4 regions of the Paenibacillus sp. GXUN7292 genome follow, and region 2 is predicted to be linked to each of the others. Evidence: predicted binding sites of a transcription regulator. Region 2 holds the regulator's gene; each other region holds the start of a gene.
The links. Region 2 encodes Rex, which represses fermentation and respiration genes when NADH is low (regulators of the CRP and FNR family bind a similar motif). Its sites were predicted from a motif close to TTGTGAAATATTTCACAA; they were not measured.
Positions count from the first base shown of each region.

Region 1: ACRRU2_RS25070 (formate/nitrite transporter family protein) is a predicted target of Rex. The motif match lies at 4,365-4,382, and genes of this name have one in related genera.
Region 3: ACRRU2_RS12090 (DoxX family membrane protein) is a predicted target of Rex. The motif match lies at 3,605-3,622, and genes of this name have one in related genera.
Region 4: nadA (quinolinate synthase NadA) is a predicted target of Rex. The motif match lies at 2,960-2,977, and genes of this name have one in related genera.

Region 1 covers NZ_JBOZWO010000047.1:14,076-19,810, forward strand. The annotation lists gene ACRRU2_RS25055 (ABC transporter permease) at 1-410, opposite strand, end outside; gene ACRRU2_RS25060 (helix-turn-helix domain-containing protein) at 631-2,871, shown strand; gene clpP (ATP-dependent Clp endopeptidase proteolytic subunit ClpP) at 3,110-3,691, shown strand; gene ACRRU2_RS25070 (formate/nitrite transporter family protein) at 4,502-5,314, shown strand; gene ACRRU2_RS25075 (L-lactate dehydrogenase) at 5,301-5,735, shown strand, end outside.
Region 2 covers NZ_JBOZWO010000019.1:101,595-107,329, forward strand. The annotation lists gene dinG (ATP-dependent DNA helicase DinG) at 1-1,910, shown strand, start outside; gene ACRRU2_RS16500 (redox-sensing transcriptional repressor Rex) at 1,910-2,566, shown strand; gene ACRRU2_RS16505 (amidohydrolase) at 2,586-3,854, shown strand; gene ACRRU2_RS16510 (DUF5590 domain-containing protein) at 3,854-4,372, shown strand; gene ACRRU2_RS16515 (hypothetical protein) at 4,615-5,154, shown strand; gene ACRRU2_RS16520 (AAA family ATPase) at 5,147-5,735, shown strand, end outside.
Region 3 covers NZ_JBOZWO010000012.1:32,335-38,069, reverse strand. The annotation lists gene pxpB (5-oxoprolinase subunit PxpB) at 1-510, opposite strand, end outside; gene ACRRU2_RS12100 (LamB/YcsF family protein) at 549-1,316, opposite strand; gene ACRRU2_RS12095 (alpha/beta hydrolase family protein) at 1,665-2,774, opposite strand; gene ACRRU2_RS12090 (DoxX family membrane protein) at 2,986-3,543, opposite strand; gene ACRRU2_RS12085 (TetR/AcrR family transcriptional regulator) at 3,722-4,333, shown strand; gene ACRRU2_RS12080 (SDR family NAD(P)-dependent oxidoreductase) at 4,330-5,301, shown strand; gene ACRRU2_RS12075 (transcriptional regulator) at 5,571-5,735, shown strand, end outside.
Region 4 covers NZ_JBOZWO010000045.1:26,471-32,205, reverse strand. The annotation lists gene nadC (carboxylating nicotinate-nucleotide diphosphorylase) at 1-317, opposite strand, end outside; gene nadB (L-aspartate oxidase) at 310-1,923, opposite strand; gene nadA (quinolinate synthase NadA) at 1,957-2,895, opposite strand; gene ftsH (ATP-dependent zinc metalloprotease FtsH) at 3,212-5,218, opposite strand; gene hpt (hypoxanthine phosphoribosyltransferase) at 5,318-5,735, opposite strand, start outside.

The DNA.
Region 1 (5,735 bases), on a different contig from region 2:
GACAGAAATAAAAACAGCATTCCCACAATAACAACAGTGGATAAAAAATGTGGGGCGTAAGTAACCGTCTGAACTACTCTTTTAAATAATCTGGAGCGTACTTCATTAATCATTAACGCTATCAAAATAGGGACGGGGAAACCAACAACAAGCTCGTACAAGCCGATCCCCAAAGTATTCTTGATCAACCTCCAGAAATAATAGCTTTCATAAAAACGCACAAAGTGCTTCCAACCGACCCATGGACTACCGCCAATTCCTTTGGTCGCAATAAAATCCTTGAAGGCTATTTGGACACCATACATCGGATAATATTCGAAAATAATAAAATAAACGAGTACTGGAAAAATCAGCAAATATAAATCAAGATTTCTGCGAACCTTTCTTTTCAATAAATTTTTCAACTCCAATCTTCACCCCCTTCTACTGGCTTCAGGGCGATTATATATCGAGCAGAAACTTAAGCCTATTTACCTTTCACTCATTTATTAACACTTTTATCAGTTAGTCAAAAAAATGATAACTATAGAGAAAAAAGGCAACCTATTTTTATCGTTTCACTTGAAAGACTGCTGTTGCTTTCAATTTCACATGATACAATAGAAAAAAACTTTCGAGGGTGTTGTTCAATTGTCCACTCGCATTAAGACTAGAAATTCTTTGTTCATCCAAATATTTGCCGGATTTCTCGCTGTCATCATATTGCTGTCTTCACTCCACTGGATTTCATTTTCTATATTAAAAAATGATACCAAGGGTGAATTGATCAAATACAACCGTCTGCTGCTGCAGAATACGGTCAAGGAATACGAGAGGGTGTTTACATCCGTAAAAAGCAATCTTTACAGTCTTTATTACGACCCTAAAGTGGCAGCTGCCAATGTCAAGCTAGCCTTGCAAAGGATGGATCGAATTGACTATATGAAAGAAGGGCAAATCATTAACGAAATCGAAAATCATGTTTCTGATCGCGCATTGTATTTGGACAATATACTTATTTATTTCAATCAATCTTCCATTGTTTTGGATAAAGGGGGCAGGTCCAATGCGGAGACGTTATTTTTGAGCGATTATAAAAGCTCCATCTATTCTTATAGCTTTTGGCAGGGGCAATTTGTTGAAGGCTATACCTATCGATTGCATCCCAGTAGCGAATTTTTAATTATTCCTGGATCTATTAGAAGTCTTTTGCCTATTTCCATTAAGGAAACACCCAAATATCAAATTATCGCGTTACTCGATACAGATCGAATGCTGCAAGCATTTCACAACTTGCCTGATGTCGAATTTATGATAATGGATAAAAATAAACAACCTCTCTTTCAAACAACAAGTGATTTTCCCGAGTCCGTGCTAAATAAATTTGAAGGAGCGGATGGAGAAGTAGAGCAAGGCCAATATTACTATTTCTCACAAAAAGGAAATGAAAGCGCATTATCATACATCGTTAAGATGCCTACATCAATCGTATCTGCACAAATGAAGAAATTTAACCTCAACTTACTGTTGGCTCTTGGTCTGTCTATTGGAGCCGGGATTGTCTGCTCCCATTTTTTCAGTAGAAGGCTTTACCGTCCAGTTAAGCAAATCATCACAGCAGTCCAGCACTCAAAGCTGAAGGGACTCGGAAGTACAATTAGCGAATTTAATTTGATCCATGACAAAATTCATTCCCTGATTAAAGAAAGAAACGATATTCAAACCGAGCTGATCAATAAAAAGTCGCTGCTGACTAATTACGGATATATGAATAAATTGAAAATGATCCGATCGGACTTAAGCGATTTGCAGGATTTCATTCTAGCCAACCGAAAATTTCGAATTATTCTTTTTCATTTACAATTCCGGCATGCTTCGTTAAAGGAGCTCAATATTTCTCTTGACGATGTGTCTTACTACTTAAGGGAATACATAAATTTGGTGATGAGTGACAGTTTTCCGGGTTCACATACCTTTCAAATTGAAAGCAATCAAATATTATCGATAATTTTTGACGACAAACCGATAGACACTTTACAAGAAACGATGCTTCCCTTGAAGAAAGTGTGGGACGGAGATTCACAGTATTACCTGATCTCTATAGCTATGAGCTCTATCTACGCGTCCGCCGCAGAATTCAGCAAAGCTTATAATGAAGTGCTGGAGAAAGCGGGTCAGGCCAAGCTGCTGTCGGAAACTCAATTTATTTCTGATCTCCGTCCGCTAGTTAATCATGCCTATGTATTAGAAAAAGAAAAAGAATTTGATCTTAACTTGCGCGAAGGTAATATACTCGAATCTAAAGAATCGCTGAACCAAATGCTGCGATATTTGCATCAAAAGGAAGAGAGCGCTGACAATATCAGAAAGTTCGCCAAATCCATATTGGAGAGGATATTCCAGCAAGCTGCTACGTTTGATCAAAAAGTAAACTTGGCTGAGCACCGTATAGATTTAAAGGAGACCGAGGAATGTTTCACCATCGAAGAAATAAGTCATTTGATGGAACCGCACATTGTCCGAGTCACTTCCTTAATCCGCTCTGTAAAAAATGAGCAAAACGATTTGGCGAATCGTGCGGCCGACATTATGGAGGCAAGCTATGCAAAGGATATTTCATTGGATTCGGTAGCAGAATCATTAAATATCTCAAGCAATTATTTGTCTATTTTGATGAAAGAAAAAACAGGTATTAACTTCAGCGAGCATCTAAACAATGTGCGAATTCGTAAAGCCAAGGAATTGCTCGAATCTACCAGCCTTAGTGTTCAAGATGTAGGAATACGAATTGGCTACCGCAACGTTACATCTTTTATCCGTATGTTCAAAAAAGTTACCGGCCTGACACCGGGCGATTATCGCAAACAGATTAAACTTCAGCCTTTCCGTTAAAGCAATAAGCTTAAGCTTATAATCAAGAAATATCGACACAGTCATCCTTAAAGGACATACGGTTTCTACGCGAAATATAAGAAAAAGTTTGCAGTGAAAACTTATAAAGTCTTATATATTAAAAGGTTAAAAGCGCATTTATCGAATTCCTTGACCATCTTTGACTTTTACTTTTCAATCCGTTATTATATGATTACGTTATTTAATTGTTCAACTGAATGAAGGAGGAGTTGTTAATATGAATTTTGTACCTATGGTTATCGAGCAAAGCAATCGAGGTGAGCGATCATATGATATATACTCCCGTTTGCTGAAGGATCGTATTATTTTCCTTGGCTCTGGCGTGAACGATGTAGTTGCTAACTCTATTATTGCTCAGCTGCTATTCCTCGCAGCAGAGGATTCTGAAAAGGATATTTCGCTATATATTAATAGCCCTGGCGGTTCAATAACAGCTGGTATGGCGATCTACGACACTATGCAGTTCATCAAGCCTGACGTATCGACCATTTGTGTTGGCATGGCTGCTTCAATGGGCGCATTCCTGCTTACTGCCGGAGCTAAAGGCAAGCGCTTCGCGCTGCCAAACAGCGAGGTCATGATTCACCAGCCGCTCGGCGGCGCTGAAGGACAGGCAAGCGATATTGAAATCCGTGCAAGACGCATTCTCAAAATGCGCGACAAGCTCAACAACATTTTGGCAGAGCGCAGCGGCCAGCCTCTTAGCCGCATCGAGCAGGATACAGATCGCGACTATTTCATGAGTGCTCAAGAAGCGCTGGATTACGGCCTGATTGATAAAGTTATCGAAAAGGTTTAAGCGAAGAGCTGTAACTTACATCAAGCAGCTGCAAAATAGCCCGGATCATGCTTTCCGATGGGAGCCTGATTCGGGCTATTTTTATGTGTAAGAGGTGGCGCGTACCGATCCTGTATTAATTTTCATATACAATTGTGTTTTTCGGGGCATTTTTGCGTATTCTGTATGAAAATTCATATACAATTGGCCACTTTCAGGGAGAGCACCGTTTTCAGGTAACGCCAACCGCTACTGTATGATGTTTCGGATACAATTATTTGTACAATTGTTTTCTTCGAGTCATGAGTTTTTTCAACAACCCGATGGAATACAGTTAGTTTGGAAAACAAACACATACTTTTCAACTACATAAGCTCACTGGCCAACAAGAAGATAACCCTCTCTAATGGTCTATCAAATCGGTATCAATCTACCGCAACTACCCATCAAGTCGGTATCGACCTACTCCAACTACCCATCAGTATCGATCTACTCCAACTCCCAATCAAGTCGGGTATCTATCTAATCAACTGCTACTCAAGTTTCAAATATCTATCTACTCCAACAGCCATAGGCGTGACGTATGCATGGTTCTATCCTTCAATAAAACGGTTCATTCTAAGGCATGAATGCACTGCGTGCCATCTCGTATAAAATTGTTTTACAGCACAGCATCCTCACTGATGCTTATAATTTGTGATTTTTATCACTTCTGCTTCAATATGACGATGCTATGCTTGCAATACAGATCATGACAGCTGCCAGATGCACTACAACACCGCATTACAGGCACCGTTATTGAACTGCTAATATGCTCAAGGAGGTGAGCTTATGGAAATCGTTCCATTAGAGAAAGTAGAACAGCTCGCCATCAAAAAGTGGAACGTATATAAGCACAATAAGCTTCATTACATCGCCCGTTCCATGCTTGCCAGTATGTTTATCGGTTTTGGCGTTATCGTAGCCTTCAAATCAGGCAGCTTCTTTTATAACGTCGGATCCCCTTTAACCTATCCAATGGCGGCGCTGACATTTGGAGCTGCCATTATTCTGATAACGTACGGCGGCGGCGATTTGTTTACAGGCAATACGTTTTATTACACCTACACATCGCTGCGCAAAAAAATTTCATGGCTTGAGACAATCAAATTATGGGTAATTAACTATTCAGGTAATTTACTCGGCGCACTAGTATTCGCTTTTCTCATATGGACGACGGGTTTGTTCGACTCGCCGACCGTCAACGGCTTTCTGCTGGATGTCGTAAGCAATAAAACCAATGCTTCTACTAGCGAGTTGTTCTTCCGTGGTATATTATGTAATTGGCTCGTATGTCTTGCCTTCTTTATCCCGATGGGGCTGAAGGGTGACGGACCAAAAATGTTCGCGATGATGCTGTTCGTATTTTGCTTCTTCATATCGGGCTACGAGCACAGTATCGCCAATATGTGTACGTTTGCCATCGCTTTTGTATTAAACCAGCCGGGTACAATATCGATTCAAGGTGCGCTGCATAATCTCATACCTGTCACTATCGGCAATATTATCGGCGGCGGCCTGCTGATGGGCTGGATGTACTACTATGTCAATAAACCTTATTTAAAAGAAATGGAAAAGGTGGAGGAGCAAGATGAAAAAAACTAGAATCGTTGTTATCGGGACAGGGGCTGTAGGCTCGACTACCGCATATACTTTATTGCTGCGCAATCGCATGGACGAATTGGTGCTAATTGATTCCAATGCAGGCAAAGCGGCTGGCGATGCGCTCGATATGAACCATGGCATGCCTTTTGTTGGAGGGGCTAAAGTGTGGGCCGGTACATATAAGGACTGTGCTGGTGCAGATATAATCATTATTACGGCAGGCGCCGCTCAAAGGCAGGGCGAGACGAGGATCGATCTTCTGAAACGAAATGTCAGCATATTTGACAGCATTATCGAACAAATACTGCCTTATAATCAAGATGGCATTCTGCTAATTGCTTCCAATCCGGTTGATATTATGAGCTACTTTTCATTGAAAAAATCGAACTGGCCGGCGCACCGCGTCATCGGCTCAGGCACA
Region 2 (5,735 bases):
CAATCAACTTGCAGGAGCAGCTGCGTCATCGCGACATTCCTTTATTAACAGAAGTGCTTCCGTTTCCGTTCAAGGCATCGATTTTTAAAGGCAGGGGAAATTACTTATGTCTGCGAAAATTTGAAGCTAAAGTTAACGGTATGGAGCCAATCAGCACGAATGATGATATGCTGACGAGAGCACAGATGGTCGTCTGGCTGAATGAGACGGAAACCGGTGACTACGAAGAATTGAATTTGAGCAATCGCGGCGCAGAGTACTGGTCAGCCGTTTCCAGCGATGCTGACTCTTGTCTGAACAGAGCCTGTCCATGGTTTAAGCGCTGCTTCTATCATCGGGCCAAGCATGAATCTAGCATAGCCGATGTTTGCATAACGAATCACTCCATGCTATTTACAGATATACATGCCGATCATCGCTTGCTGCCTTCATACCGCCATCTTATCGTAGATGAAGCGCATCATGTCGAGGATGTAGCCGGCAAGCATCTTGGCATTCAAATTGCTTACTTGCAATTGCCTCAAATCATCACAAGATTATATAAGGATTCACGTACTGGCATGCTGCTATCACTTCGCTCCAGCTTGAACGAAGAAGTGGATGACCATAAAGAGGCCTGGATAGAGACGATTGATGCAGTCATTCCCCAACTGCAGGAGATTAAGGATCAATGGGATGCCTTGTATGAGCTTATGTTTCAGCTTACGTCAAATGGCTCAGAGGACAACGCAGATACAGGCGGAGTTGTGTATCGGATTTCCAGCCAAGAGCTGCCGAAGCAATGGGAAGCGATAGCTGCTTCAGAATCAAATGTTCATATCGAGCTGAACAGTATAATTACAACGGTTGATAAAATGCTCAATGATATAAAAGAAAGAGCAGAGGAAAGCCAATCCCAAGCTTTAGCAGTTGATATTAATGGAGCTATGCGTGATTTGACGCGAATTAAGGATGAGCTTAGAATATTTGTCAAGCTAGAAAAAAATGATTCTGTCTATTGGATAGAAGCAAATCCTGTTTACCGGTTTCGATCTGTGCAATTATATGCTGCACCAGTAGATGTCAGCGAGCAATTGCAAAAGCATTTTTTTGATGTTAAAGATAGTATTGTACTAACTTCTGCTACTTTAACCGTTCAAAAATCTTTCCAGTATGCAGCTGAACAGCTCGGATTATCAGGATACAAGGAGCAGGGTCGTTTAAAAACGGTTCTATTGCCATCTCCATTTAATTACAGGGAGCAAGCGCTGGTCGTTATTCCTAGAGATTTTCCGGTATTGAAAGGGGCATCCGTCAGCGACAAGTATATTGAAAAATTAGCGCAGTCGCTTGCTGCCGCTGCCGTAGAAACGAAAGGTCGAATGCTTATTTTGTTTACATCCTACCGGATGCTCAAAATGACCTATGAACCATTGAAGGAGCTGCTGGCCGGTACCGACATTACCGTGCTGGGACAAGGAATGGACAGCAGTAACAGGACGAAGCTGACAAGGCGGTTTTTGCAGCATCCTATGACAGTGTTATTAGGAACAAGCAGCTTTTGGGAAGGAGTGGACATTCCTGGCGATGCACTTGTTTGTCTGGCAATTGTAAGATTGCCCTTTCAGCCGCCGAATCATCCATTAGCGGAAGCGAAGGCGGAGCTGCTGCTGCGCAAAAAGCAAAATCCTTTTATGAAGCTGTCTATTCCTCAGGCCGTAATCAGATTTAAGCAAGGATTTGGCAGATTAGTCCGTTCAGCACAAGATAAAGGTATCGTTATTATTTATGATACACGTGTTATAGAGACTTATTATGGAAAGCACTTTTTGTACTCGCTGCCAGGACCCAAAATTGAAACGATGCATGCCGATCAAATGATTGTACGCATGAGAGAATGGCTCAATCCCGCTCAAGTGGAGGTAGAATAATGAAGCAAGCCAAAATATCCGAAGCGGTTGTCAAACGCCTTCCGATTTATTTACAAGTGCTCAATGAATTGCAGTATCATGAAGTGCAAACTATTTCTTCACAGGATTTAGGGGTTAAGCTTGATTTGAATCCTGCTCAAATACGCAAGGATCTTGCCTACTTTGGTGATTTTGGCCGCAAGGGGATAGGATATGATGTTACCTATTTAAGTGAGAAAATCCGCCAGATTTTAAAAGTGGATCAAATTATAAATGTTGCATTAGTAGGAGCCGGTAACCTTGGACATGCGCTTTGCAATTATAATCAGTACTCCAAGGACAATATGAAAATAACCGCTGTTTTTGATATCCATCCTGCTAAGGTAGGGACAAAAATAAATCATTTGATTGTGAAGCCAATGGATGAGCTGAAGGCAACTATCGATGAACAGGAAATTCGCATAGGCATTATTACAGTTCCAGCCCCGGAAGCGCAAAATGTAGCTAATCAATTTATTGATGCAGGCGTAGAGGGCATACTTAATTTTGCCCCTACCGTTTTGCGTGTTCCTGAAGAGGTAAGAATCCATCATGCGGATTTTACAAAAGAGCTGCTTAGCCTTGCCTATTATTTAAACCGAGAGGAAGTTGAAGAGAGTGGGTCAAATTTGGATTAAAGATGGTCTATTTGTAACGATGAACGATGAGCAGCCGGTAGTTAAAGGTCATATGGTAGTAACTAATGATGTCATTACTTATATCGGCGAAGCAGAACCGCCACAGCATTTGCTTGAACAAAATGTGGAGCATATCAACGGTGCGAAGCAAGCTTTTATGCCTGGGCTGGTCAATACTCACGGACATACGCCAATGACGCTGCTGCGCGGCTTTTCTGATGACCAAAATTTGCAGGTGTGGCTGTCGGAAAAAATGTGGCCAATGGAAGCAAAGTATACAGCTGAGGATACTAAAAATGGAGCGGCGCTTGCGCAAGTAGAAATGCTGCTAAGCGGTACGACTACATTTGTAGATATGTATGATCGTATGGAGTTAGTTGCCGAAATTACTGAATACTCTGGCATGCGCGGTATGCTGACAAGAGGCGTAATCGGGCTTTGCTCGGAGGAAGAGCAAAAGCAGAAGCTGCAAAACGCCATCTCCTTCGCACGCGATTGGAATGGTAAAGCAGATGGCAGAATCTCAACGATGCTGGCCCCGCATGCGCCTTATACTTGCCCTCCGGCTTATATTGAGCAATTTGTACAGGCGGCGCGCGATTATAACCTGCCCCTACATACTCATATGTCAGAGTCGATTGCAGAGGTAGAGCAAAACGTTAAAGATTACGGCGCTAGACCAGTTGAGCATTTGGATCGTTTAGGCTTTTTTTCTTGCCCAACTTTACTTGCTCATGCCGTTCATCTTACCGATGAAGAAATTGCTTTGCTTGCCGCGCGTGATGTTGCGATTTCCCATAATCCGATCAGCAATTTGAAGCTTGCAAGCGGTGTAGCCAGATTGCCGCAATTGCTTAAAGCGGGCATGCGTGTGTCGCTCGGCACAGATGGTCCGGCAAGCAATAATAATCTGGATCTGTTTGAAGAAATCCGCTTTGCAGCTTTGCTTCACAAAGGTGTATCCTATGACCCGACGGTTATTCCGGCTAGCGAGGCATTGAAGCTTGGCACTATATACGGAGCACGTTCATTATGGAAGGACGAGCAAATCGGCAGCCTGGAAGCAGGCAAGAAGGCAGATTTTATTGCTTTGAATATCGATCAAGCTCATTTTTATCCTATGACGGATATTGTGTCCCATCTTGTTTACTCTGCATCTGGCAAGGATGTGCTTCACGTTTGGATAGACGGCAAACAATTGGTACGCAATCGCGAGTGCTTGCTGTTGGATGAAGAAAAAATCAAGTTTGAAGCGGAAGCCAGCTTCAAGCGCATGATCAGCCAATAATGAGAGTTATCGAAAAAAAACGTCCGCCGCTCATGAATCCTAAGCGCTGGCTGATTGTTACAATAATCGCAGTTGCTGCGCTTATTATAAGCTGTGTTTTATATTATAGAGCTATTCAGCAGCCGCTGTGGCAAGAGAAAGAAGCCGCTATTCATAAAGTAATGGAGCAGACTGAGATTACGGAAATTCAATCCATTCATAAGTACATTTGGGATGAAGCGAGCTGGATCGTCAGCGGCACGACGGAAGATCAACAATTGCTAACGGTAGTTATACGGAGGCAGATTGATCCGTTTGTAATAAGCTCCGCCGAATTGCTTAATGAAGATGAAATAAAAAGTAAACTGCAGCAGACGGATGAGGCGGCTATAAAAAAAATACAGCTAGGCTTTATGGAAGGCCAGCTCATATGGGAAGTCCAATTGAAAAAAGACAATCGATACTATTATGCATTTTATCGTGCGACAGATGGACAATTTATTGACGAATATCAAATGCTTAACAAAACGGAACGTTAAAGCGACACGGGCAGTGAAAACGGAACAGTAATGTTCCGTTTTCCTGTATTTACAACATCATTTCTGCTGATATATATGATATACTTTCGTATAGAAAAAGTGATACAAGGATAAACGGTTTCGCCGTCCTTCGGACTGGCGCGTTTACCGATGAAATATAAGGACAGATATAAGGTGTAAAAACTTATACTTTCTTATATTTAAGAAATACGAAATTTAATATACAGCAGGAGGATGCCATAATGTCTAATTTGAAATTTAAACCAATTCTCCTCACGGCTTTAGCGACAGCTGTGGTCTTATTTGGCGGCTGGGCAATTTACCAACAAGTAGCCGTTCAAGCTCCGCTTGAGCAGGCGATAAAAGATGTGCAGGGTATTGTTCATGCGGACAAGCCGAAGCGCGATAGTGATTGGATTGAAATTAATGTTGAGCTTGCACCTACCGCTAATTTAAGAGAAGTGTATGAAACGATTGCACATAATGGAGAACGTGTAATAGGCAATAGAACGCTAAAGCTTCAAATCGATTCCGAAGCTAATGCTCAGCTTGAAGGCATTTGGCAATCGGCGATGTTTCAAATAGCAGAAGCTATGGAAAATAAAACGTACTCGCAAATTCCGACGGCGCTTGAGCAAATCGCAAGTAAATATAATAATGTTCAAGTTAAAACGGATATTGATGATAATAATGTATATATTACTTTGACGAATAACGAGGGAGCTTTGCATAAGGTGCTGCCTCGCACGCCACATCTGCTGGGAGCGTGGTCAAATGCGTAATATGAGTAAAGAGATAGCAATTGGTATTATTCCGGTTATGCTTATTTTCTTGGTAGTTATTAATATTAATTTGCTGCCGATCGTAATTGTAGGTATGCTAGCAGCTACAGTTATCGTTGCGGCAACAAGAGGCAAATCGAAGCTAGCTGCAGTGCCCACGCAAAAAAATGACCGCCAAATAAGCTCCGAGCCGTTTAGTTTTGACGAAATTGGCGGCCAAGACCGTGCTAAGCAGGAGCTTATTGAGGCTTTAGATTTTTTGATCAAGCCGGAGCAGATTGCAAAGCTTGGCATTCGCCCGTTAAAGGGCATTTTGCTGACTGGGCCTCCAGGTACAGGGAAAACCTTGATGGCAAAAGCCGCGGCTCATTATACCGGCTCTATATATCTGGCAGCATCGGGAAGTGAATTTGTTGAGATGTATGTTGGGGTAGGGGCAGGACGTATTCGTGATTTATTTAAAGAGGCAAGACAGAAGGCGAAGAAAGCCGGCAAAAACAGCGCCATTATTTTTATTGATGAAATTGATGTCATAGGCGGCAAGCGAGATGGTGGGCAGCATCGTGAATACGATCAAACCT
Region 3 (5,735 bases), on a different contig from region 2:
CTGTTCCGGCATGCCGCCCAAGTATGGAAAACCTGGCGCAAAGCCTATCATATAGACCAAATAATCTGTCTCAGCATGCAGCTTGATGACTTCATTCTCAGTAAGACCGCAATGCTTTGCAACAAACGGCAAATCAGGTCCATACTCGCCGCCGTAGCAGACAGGAACTATTACTGGAAAAGCAGCCTTGTTTGGTGCTTGATGCGAATCAAAATTTTCATTAAAGAGACTATTTTGTAAAATACAATCCAGTCTTTTGCTGATGGTCTCGTATATAGTTAAGTGCTGCTTCTCGGCTGCTCTCCTGCTTTTGTATACTGCAAAGGGATCATAATGAATCGTAACGGCTGCGTAGCTCGGCACCGCTTCTATCCAGCCTGCAAAAGGATGCTGTTCCAAATGCTCGCTCATCCGCATGACCTTATCATGAACATACTCGTCAATACGCTCTCCCAAGCGAATAATAACAGCGCATTCTCCGAGCGGCTCGATTTCATATACATCCTGCATGCATTCTCCTCCTATCGCTACATGGTGGCCGTGCTGTCCTATACTAGGCCTTGCACAACAATACCTGCCTGTTCCAGACCGCTGCGCAGCTGCTTCATATAATTCAAAGCGTCCGGCGTGTCGCCATGCACACATATCGTGTCCGCTTTCAGCTTAATAGTCACTCCGTCCCGAGTTTGCGTTTCTCCGGCGACAGCCATGCGAACAGCCTGCTCGGCGGCAATCGCACGATCATGAATAACTGCCCCGGCCATCCCCCTCGGCGTCAGGCTTCCGTCTTGCTCATAAGTCCGATCGGCGAACACCTCGCTCGCGCTTCTCATCCCGATTCTATCGGCTGCATGAATCAACTCGCTTCCAGACAAGCCGTATAGGATAAGCTCGGCATCCACCTTATACACTGCATTAACAATGGCCTCAGCCAGCTCGCGTGATCTTGCCGCCATATTGTACAAAGCGCCATGCGGCTTTACATGACGGACAATTCCGCCTTCTGCCTTGGCAAAAGCGCTAAGTGCTCCCAGCTGATATACTGTCATATCAAAAGCTTCCTGCGCCGTAATTTGTATTTCCCTGCGCCCAAAGCCGATCAAATCCGGCAGTCCCGGATGAGCGCCAATTGCAACATTATGCTGCACAGCAAGCTTCACCATCGCCCGCATCGTCGCCGCATCGCCCGCATGAAATCCGCACGCTATATTAACAGAAGTAATCTGCTCCATAATTTGATGGTCAAGGCCAGGATCGCCAATGCGATAGACGCCAAACCCTTCGCCCATATCACAATTCAAATCAATCGTTTTCAACCAGCCTCGCTCCTTTCGCTTTATCGATTCATTATGAATAAGGTTACATAAGATAGAAGGCTACTACGATCAAGTTGGGCTTCCGACCGCTGTTGTATTCCAATTTTTTATATTACATAAAACCTATAAAGGTTAAAATTGGCCTACAAAGGCGGACGCTGCCGCTTCTCCAGTCCCAAGCTTGCTCTCCGTTGCCCCTTCTTATTGGTTATAAATAGTTGTCCATAATGAAACGATAGCTTTCCTGACTACCCTTATATTAATCGAAAAAACTCGACTCGTCATCCTTGCTAAAACAACAACAAGCCAACAGCTGCCTGTATTGGAGCCATTGGCTTGTTGTCTATTCTAAATGAGATTGGCGTCGGCAAAATCGATAAAGCAGCGCCAATCATATTCTGTTAAATCGTGATCCCCTGTTCGTAGATGATAACCTAGCCTCTCGCTGCTAATAGGGGTTTCAGCAGCAGGCATAGTTTCCGCGCCTATCCCATCATAGCCGTGCAATTTGTAAATCGGCTGTACTGCAATAAGTGATAAAAATTCTGATTCAGGGTCTGCCCAGCTATCCTCGGTTGCGCTGGATACATAGAGCAGGCGAGGAGCGATAAGTCCTAGCAGCATATGCTGGTCAACTGGAAGCTCATCCTCGCGATCATTGTACTGCTTATAATTTTCGGCAAACCAATGAGGAAAGGAAGCGTTAATATGGCTAATTCGTTCTCCCTGCTTGCCTCTGGACAGCGCCGCTCCGGTGCAGCCAGAATTATTGCTTACGACCATTGCGAAGCGCTCGTCCTCGGCGCCGGCCCATAAAGCTGTTTTTCCGCCGCGGGAATGGCCGGCTAAAGCAATTCGGCTCGCATCAATAGCCGCTTCCTCCTCCAGCGCATCCATCACGCGAGAGGCTCCCCATGCCCACGCCGCTATCGTGCCCCATGCATCGCCTGGCCGCTTATCCAGCGGCGGGTCGAACAAGCCATGCACACCGTTGCGAAATTCATCATGCACATCCGGGTCTACATCCTCTACTTGAAAAACAGCGGCTGCATATCCTCGCTCAATCAACAGCTCGGCCGGCCAAAAGCCGCTTAATTGCTTGCGATCGGGATCCGCAACGGCTGTACCCCGATTATTAATAAGAACAAACGCAGGAACAGGCTTGTCTGCCTTAGCAGGAATAAACAAGACAAACGGGAGCTTACCTGTGCCGCCTGGCCCTTCATATTGAATTTCTATTTTTTTACGTACAGCTAATCCGTCCATCATCAGATCTTCCGCTTTTACCGCTATACGCATCGATTCCGGACGGCGAACAGGAGCCCTGCCATACACATGCGTACGAAAAAGCTCGACTAATTCCTTTCTGCGTTTCTGCGCCCATTCATCTTTGTTGCTGACTATTCCGCCTCCAGCATTCAACAAAATATTAGGCAATTGCTTCAGTCTTTGATTCATGCTTATCCTCCCAACCCATTTCAGCATTGAAAAAAATCGGTGAATCATAGAAGCAACGAAGTGCTATGATCATCCGCCATAACTATCGTCCTTGTAAACATAACATAAGTGCCGCAGAATAATAACCTCCATTTGTGATGCTATGCTTTTTCTGCAATAAAAAAACGTGCAGCAATCGCAAATGCGACTGATGCACGTTTTGATAGTCAGGTTAAGCTGATATTTCATCTTTTTTATTTTTATCCCTCGTCCAAGGTGTCCCAAGCAGCGGAAGCGCCCAGCGGTCAAGTCCGTACCAGCCTGCGTTTTTCCAAGCTAGAACTAGCCAAGTTGCAAGAATAAACAATAAAGGATTTGTGCTTAGTGTACCCGCGAACAAGAAGCTGACGTTCATAAGTGCTCCGAAAAATGCTGCAATCCCTGTTAGAAGACCTAAGATAAGTCCCAAACCTACTAGCAATTCCCCAAAAGCAACCATATAACTGAATACTTTTGCATTTGGTATAACAAAATTTTCAAGGAAAGATGCATACCAGCCAGTTACATCTCCGCCTTCTTGCGATTTTGCAATAGCGCCTCCCAAGAAGCCTTTTAGTGCCGCACCGGCATTATCCCCTGTCCAGGCATCAGAATTAACTTTTTTCCAGCCTGCTGTAATCCATGCATATCCAAGATACAAACGTACTACCAGCCAGATTAGACCTGCTCTCGTGCTGCTGAATAGAAATCGCGATACCGGATTCTCTGGGATATTAATTTCTTTGTTCATAAATGATTACCTCCGTAACTTGTGGTCTTGGTTTCATTATACTGTGGCAAATTTTAGGGTGATGTGATAAATGTCACACAAGTACAATTATACTATTTACATAACTTTACACAACACTTATAATATTAAATATCGAATGATATATATCGGATGATATTAGTAAAAGGATGGAAGCTTAATGGCACCGAAAACAAAGTTTACAAAAGAACAAATTATTGATGCTGCCTTCGACATCGCTTCCTCAGAGGGCTTTGCAGGCATTACTATACGCAGCGTTGCAGCAAAGCTGGGGAGCTCCATTGCCCCTATTTATGTAAATTTTAAAGACACTGAGGAATTGCTTGAAGCTGTAATCGAAAAGACGCTTATGATCAGCAAACAAATACTGCAGGAGCAGCAATCCGGCGATCCATTCAAGGACATCGGCATGGCCAGCCTGTTATTTGCCAAGAAGTACAGCGTGCTGTTTCTAGAACTTATTAACTCCAAACATCCTTTATTGAAACAGCAGCATAGCAGCGGCGGCTTTTTAATTGAGCATATGCGAAGCGATCCGATTTTCAGCCGCTTATCAGACGAACAGCTGGAGCTAATCTTGTTGAAAATGAAGCTTTTTCATACAGGCATTTCCGTGATGGCCGCAAGCAATCAGCTGCCTGACGCCTTTGAGGATGAAGCTCAGCTTGCCGCTTTGCTTAATAGTACAGCGATCGACTTGATCGTCGCTGCTCATGTGCAAAATGAAAAAACCATCGAGCAGCTAATACAACAATATGGAGGGCCGCTATGAGAGATGAGTTTGGCAGGGCCAATAAGATTGTTATTATTACAGGAGCAAACTCCGGCATTGGAAAAGCTGCAGCCATCCAATTCGCCAGCAATGGCTGGCATGTCGTTATGGCCTGCCGGGATACATTGTCGAGCGCTGCTGTCATGCATGAAATCATGGAGCAAACAAAATCAACTCACGTTAGCTTACTTCAGCTCGATGTCTCCTCCTTTGCATCCATTCACCAATTCAATGAGCGTCTACGTGAACATTATGATCATATCGACTGCATTATTCATAATGCGGCACATTTTAAGCATGGCCAGCGCCAATGGCAAGGCAGCGTTGATGGGATCGAGCTGACTTTTGCAGCAAACACATTCGGCCCTTTTTTATTGACTCATCTGCTGCTCGACCTTCTGCAAAAATCCGATGACGCACGAGTGCTTCATGCTTGCAGCACCAATATTAAACACTTCTTTGATCCGAAGCGCTCCATTGAATGGAATTTAATCGCAAACACTAATAGTGACGCTTCTCAAGCCCGCCCTTACAACTCCTACAAAATGTATGGTGACTCCAAAATGGCTTTATTCATGCTTACTCGCAAAATGGCGGAAGAATGGAAACCGTATGGCATCAAAGTTAATGCGCTGCAAATATCCGGCGTGCGTATGTCAAAACGTACGTTAAGAAATCTAAGCGGTCTTTGGAAATTAGCAGCCCATATGCAAAACCTGATATTTCCGTTGCCCGATGCCATGGCGAATAACTATTATGAAATATGCAGCAACGCTAAGTTCAAAGAGATGAGCGGACAGCTGTTTAATGATAAACTGGGTATTATTCAGCCCGCAGAGCTCAATGTAAAGCTTACCGAAAGAATCAAGTATATTGTCGGATCCAATCATTATCCGAGTTATGCTTTAGATAGCGGTCGGACGGATCAGCTGTGGAGACTGTGTAATGAGGTATGTTTGGCACGGTAGCGGGTTACGGTCATTCGTCGAATTCCGTTCGTAAAGGCGCACAGTCAGTTCGTATATGCATTGTCTGCTTCGTCGTCAAAATCATTTTTCAATTCGCCAGTTGTCTCCGCTAGTTGTCTCTTTCCTACAAACCAGCTATAATTTTATTATTTGTAAAAATTGATATGGTCGTAAAGAATACGCCGCTTCTCAAAAGGACTGCCTTAATAGGTGTTCCCTTGTGAAGTGGCTTTTTGTATTTTCTAAAATAAAAATCGGAGGTTAAGATGATGTCCAAATTTGAGGAGTACTATTTGCAATGGCTGCAGTCGAATATTAACATTGATAAAAATCCACGTAGACGAGAGCTTCTGGAAAAAGGGCTAGGCCATGGTACTATTGAGTTTCTCCGCATGGTCTGGTTCCCTGCTGTCGGTAACTTTAATGATCTGTAT
Region 4 (5,735 bases), on a different contig from region 2:
GCAAGCCGCTCGCCTGTCAGCAGGCTGTGTGTGCTGCCTTCCACTTCTGCGATAATAGTCCCCTTGGCAACCTCCATACCATCCTGAACGAACGGTTGGAATTTCAAGCTGTCATCAACCATTTCAAAAACGAGCTGGGCGATTGAAACGCCTGCTATAATGCCGGCTTCCTTGGCATGGATGACAGCCTTGGATTGCGAGCCTGCCGGGATTGTTGATTGCGTCGTAATATCTCCGCTGCCAACATCTTCCGCCAGCCAGCTGCGAATTTGATTGCGAAGCTCTGTATTATAACCATTAGTCAGTGTATTAAACATATTCAATTCGCTCCTCGGTCATCCCATGCTCGCGATGCAGCACCGAATGTTTTCTCCAGCGCACATCATCCCGATTCGGAAAATCCTCTCGATAATGGGCGCCTCTGCTTTCCTCTCTGTGCAATGCCGATTGGGCAGTTAGCAGCGCGCAGGTCAACAGATTAGCAAACTCATATTCCTCACGTTCCGATAACAAGGAATAAAAAATAGGCAGCTGACGCTTCAGCTCTTCGATTCCTTTTTCCAGCCCTTGCTTGCTGCGCATTAATCCAACATATCTGACCATCACCTTCTGCAGCTTTAGTCTACGCTCTACCACCGGTTGCATGGACGGACTTGTTCGATTTAAGGAAATCGTGCTGCGCGGCGCTGAAGTGAGAGCAGGAAGCTCATTTATGCGCTTTACAATTCTTCTGCCAAACACAATCGCTTCTGATAACGAATTGCTGGCAAGCCGGTTGGCGCCATGAACACCGGTCGATGATACTTCCCCGCAAGCAAATAGTCGCTTAATATTAGTTTCGCCATTAAGATCGGTTTTCACCCCGCCCATCATATAATGCATGGCAGGTGCTACAGGTATCCAATCCGACGTTAAATCCAAGCCGTACTTTAAGCAATACTCATAAATAGTTGGAAAACGGTGCTTGATCATCGCTTCCGATTCATGTGTAATATCCAAATAAACAAATGTCGATTTGGTAAGCTCCATTTCGGTTACGATCGCCCTCGCCACAATATCACGCGGCGCAAGCTCCAATAGCTCATGGTAGCGTTCCATAAACCGCTCGCCTTTTATATTGCGCAGAATAGCGCCTTCCCCGCGAACAGCTTCTGAAATAAGAAAGCGAGGAGCTCCAGGATAGCAAAGCGCCGTCGGATGAAATTGAATAAACTCTGCATCCTGTATATACGCGCCAGCTCTATAAGCCATGGCAACGCCATCGCCAGTAGCCACCTCTGGATTTGTTGTGTAACGATATAATTGTCCTGCCCCGCCGGAGCATAATATGGTCGCTTTGCCGCGCACAAACAGCCTGCAGCCATCTTCCTTTTGCACAATCGCCCCGCAGCACTCATTATCTTCAGTTACAAGATCGATCACAAAATGATCATCCCATACTTCAATGTTTGAGTTGGCCATTGCCGTCTGCGAAAGCGCACGCACAATCTCGAAGCCGGTTGCATCCCCGTTAGCGTGTAAAATCCGGCGCTGGCTATGCGCGCCTTCCTTCGTCAAAGCAAATTCGCCATTTTCCAAATCAAACTGGGTTCCCATATTGACAAGGCTGCGAACACCTTTCGGTCCTTCATGCACCAATACATCAACGGCTTCTTCAGAACATAGTCCTGCGCCTGCAATGAGCGTATCCTGCAAATGGTACTCCGGGGAATCCTCAGCCGAAATAACAGCGGCAATTCCGCCTTGGGCATAGCGTGTGTTGCTGTCCATTAATGATTTTTTAGTAATCATGAGTACGGAATGCTGCTCGCTCGCTCTTATAGCGGTAAAAAGACCGGCAATGCCGGCCCCTATTACAATTACATCCTTATCCACAACTGGCAGCTTTTCCAGTTCGGTGTCTGTTAAATATCTAGGAATCATATTTATTCCTCCAGGTACGAATGGGAATGGCTGCTATTTGACTAGCAGCATGCGCTCCAAGGATTGTCTTGCTTGGTCCGCAATGTGAGGCGGCACATAAATTTGAGGCTGCATTGTCTCTAAGCATTTTACAAGCTTTTTGAGATTATTGACCTTCATATTCGGACATACCAAATATTTTGAAGCAAAGTGGAATGTCTTGTCAGGGCTGTCAAGGCGCAGCTGATAGCCTGTTCCATCCTCCGTACCTACAATAAACTCCTTAGCATCCGATTCCTTGCAATATTTCAGAATAGCTGTTGTGCTGCCCACAAAATCACCGAGTGCTACAACTTCCGGACGGCATTCTGGATGCACGACGAACTGTGCATTTGGATATTTCACTTTCATCTCTTCTACATCTTTAACGGTAAGCATATCGTGAGTGTTGCAATAGCCTTCCCAAATAATCATTTTTTTGTCCGTATTTTGCTGGACATAATGACCAAGGTTTTTATCAGGCACCCAAATGATTTCATCGCTTTCAACAGAGTTCACTACTTTAACTGCATTGGCAGATGTGCAGCAAATGTCTGTTTCGGCCTTAATTTCTGCAGATGAATTAATATACGTGACGACCTTGGCATTTGGATGCTGAGCCTTAAGCTTACGCAGGCCATCGACGTTAACCATATCCGCCATAGGGCAGCCCGCTCGCTCGTCTGGAATAATAACCGTCTTATTAGGAGCAAGAATCTTGGCGCTCTCCCCCATGAAATGCACACCACAAAATACGATAACATCCGCATCCGTTTCTGCAGCTTTTTGAGCTAGCAAAAAGGAATCACCACGAAAATCAGCTACTGCTTGAATTTCATCACGTTGGTAATAGTGAGCAAGAATAATGGCATTCCGCTCTTTTTTCAGCTGAAGCAAACGCTCCGTTAATTCACGATTTTGTTCTGCTTTTCGCTCCATTGCCAATGCTTCCACAATAGACCCTCTCCTCTGTATGAAGGACGAGACTTTATCCCGTTCCGTTATTCAAGCAGCGACCTTGTGAAAAGTTGCACAAAGTCACCAAGCCGCTGACCTGTAATCATTTACTCATGTGAAGTTTTCAAAATAATTGGATTAAAACTTAATGTACACTTGCCTGCGTAGTCTGTCAATGGATGTGAGGTCATTTTTTCGACACAATTAATATTTCTTTTCCACAGTGCCTAAGAGAGGGACCGAATTCGCTTTCGATTCCCAAATATTACATAAAAAAGAAGACCCCCGTATATCGGAGGCCTTCTTAATCCTATTATTGTTTGTCAGGATCATCAGAAGGATCACGTTGTCCATCTTGACTCGGAGGCGCTGGCTGATCTTCCCCATCACGAGGCTGGATACGAACCTTAACATCTCCAATCTCATCGATAATCGGTTCAGCAGTTGATACTGCCGGACTTTCACTGGAAGCACCTTCAGTTGCCTCGCTAGTAAGTGTACCGTTCTCGATAAGTGATTTAATTTGATCCATCTCAAGTGTTTCTTCAGAAAGCAATGTATTTGCAATGAGATGCATTTCTTTGCTTTTCTCTTGAAGAAGCTTTCTCGCACGATCATAACATTCGTTAATAATCGTTTGCATTTCTTGGTCAATTTCGTATGCAATTTGATCGGAATAATTCTGCTCATGGCCGATATCGCGTCCAAGGAATACTTGGCCTTGTGAGCTTCCGAATTGCATAGGGCCAAGCTTGTCGCTCATACCATATTCCATAATCATGCTGCGAACGATGCCTGTAGCTTGCTTGAAGTCGCTGTATGCTCCTGTGCCAATTTCGCCGATAAATATTTCCTCAGCTACCCGGCCAGCCAGCAAACCAGTAACCTTATCAAGCAGCTCCTGCTTCGTTACAAGCATGCGATCTTCCTTCGGTAGCATGATTACGTATCCGCCTGCGCGTCCACGCGGGATAATAGTAACTTTATGAACCATATCCGCATGCTCCAAGAAAAACCCTGCAATCGTATGACCCGCCTCATGATACGCAACGATACGCTTCTCGCGGTCGCTGATGACACGGCTCTTCTTTTCTGTACCTACAATAATGCGGTCAATCGCATCGTCAACCTCAACCATTGCGATATCCTTCTTGTTGCGTCTTGCAGCTAGAAGCGCTGCTTCATTCAGCAGATTTTCGAGGTCTGCGCCGCTAAAGCCTGTTGTACGCTTAGCAATTACATCGAGCTTCACGTCACCATCAAGCGGTTTGTTGCGGGCATGTACCTTCAATACCGCTTCGCGGCCCTTCACGTCAGGACGGTCAACCGTAATTTGACGGTCAAAGCGGCCTGGACGCAGCAATGCCGGGTCCAAAATGTCCGGACGGTTTGTTGCCGCTACGATAATAATACCTTCGTTCGCGCCGAAACCATCCATCTCGACAAGCAATTGGTTAAGCGTCTGCTCGCGCTCATCATGGCCGCCGCCAAGACCTGCGCCGCGCTGACGGCCTACAGCATCAATCTCATCGATAAATATAATACATGGCGCATTCTTCTTGGCATTCTCGAACAAGTCGCGAACACGAGAAGCACCGACACCAACAAACATTTCAACAAAGTCAGAACCGGAGATGCTGAAGAACGGCACCCCTGCCTCGCCTGCAACTGCGCGCGCCAGCAATGTTTTACCTGTACCAGGAGGACCTACAAGCAGTACCCCTTTAGGTATGCGAGCGCCAACTAAATTGAATTTGCGCGGGTCTTTAAGGAAGTCAACTACTTCTACAAGCTCTTGCTTCTCTTCATCCGCTCCTGCTACATCCTCAAATGTAACACGTTTCTTCTCTTCGTTGTACAAGCGCGCACGGCTCTTGCCAAAGTTCATCACCTTGCCGCCGCCGCCCTGTGCTTGATTCATCAGGAAGAAGAATAAAACAAAAATCAAAATAAACGGAATGATAGAGGTTAGGAACGTTAGCCAGAAGCTTGGGCGGTCCATTTCCTTATAGTTGACCTGGAACTGGTACTGATCTTCCCATTCCATAATTTTCTCGCCAGCTTCAACCCCAACTCTAGACGTAAACTTCTCGCTGTCCACCCCTGATGGCTTCTGTTTATATTTACCCTCAACATAATAAGTCTGATTCTCAAATTTCACCGTTAGTTCTGCGACATTGCCTGATTCAACAGCATTTTTCAGCTCATCATATCGCAACGGAGCAGAAGAATCACCCTGTCCGCTTAGAACTTGAAATATTCCTACGGTAACCAAAAAGATGATCAAATAAAAACCAGTATTTCGGATGATCCGATTCATCCCCTACCTCCTCTCAGACGCCTTTAAATATTCTACCATAGCATGACTTTCCATAACAATAGAGGCTGTTTCGGATGAACATGTACGGTAATGCATCGATTATTTTTCGTAAACTTCCGGCTTCAATATACCGATGTATGGAAGGTTACGGTATTTCTCTGCAAAGTCTAAGCCGTAGCCGACTACAAACTCATCTGGCAAAGTAAAGCCTTTGTAATCAGGCTCCAGATCCACCGTACGGCGGGCAGGCTTGTCAAACAGAGCGGCTACAGTTACCGATCTGGCATTGCGTCGCTCTAGCACATCAATTAAATAGCTAAGCGTTAGGCCGCTGTCAATGATATCTTCGACAATAATGACATCTCGTCCTTCTACAGACACATCCAAATCCTTAATAATTTTTACTACGCCGGATGATTTTGTAGATTGACCGTAGCTTGATACCGCCATAAAATCAATTTCAAGCGGCACAGAAATAGATTTAACAAGATCAGACATAAAAATAAAGGCACCTTTG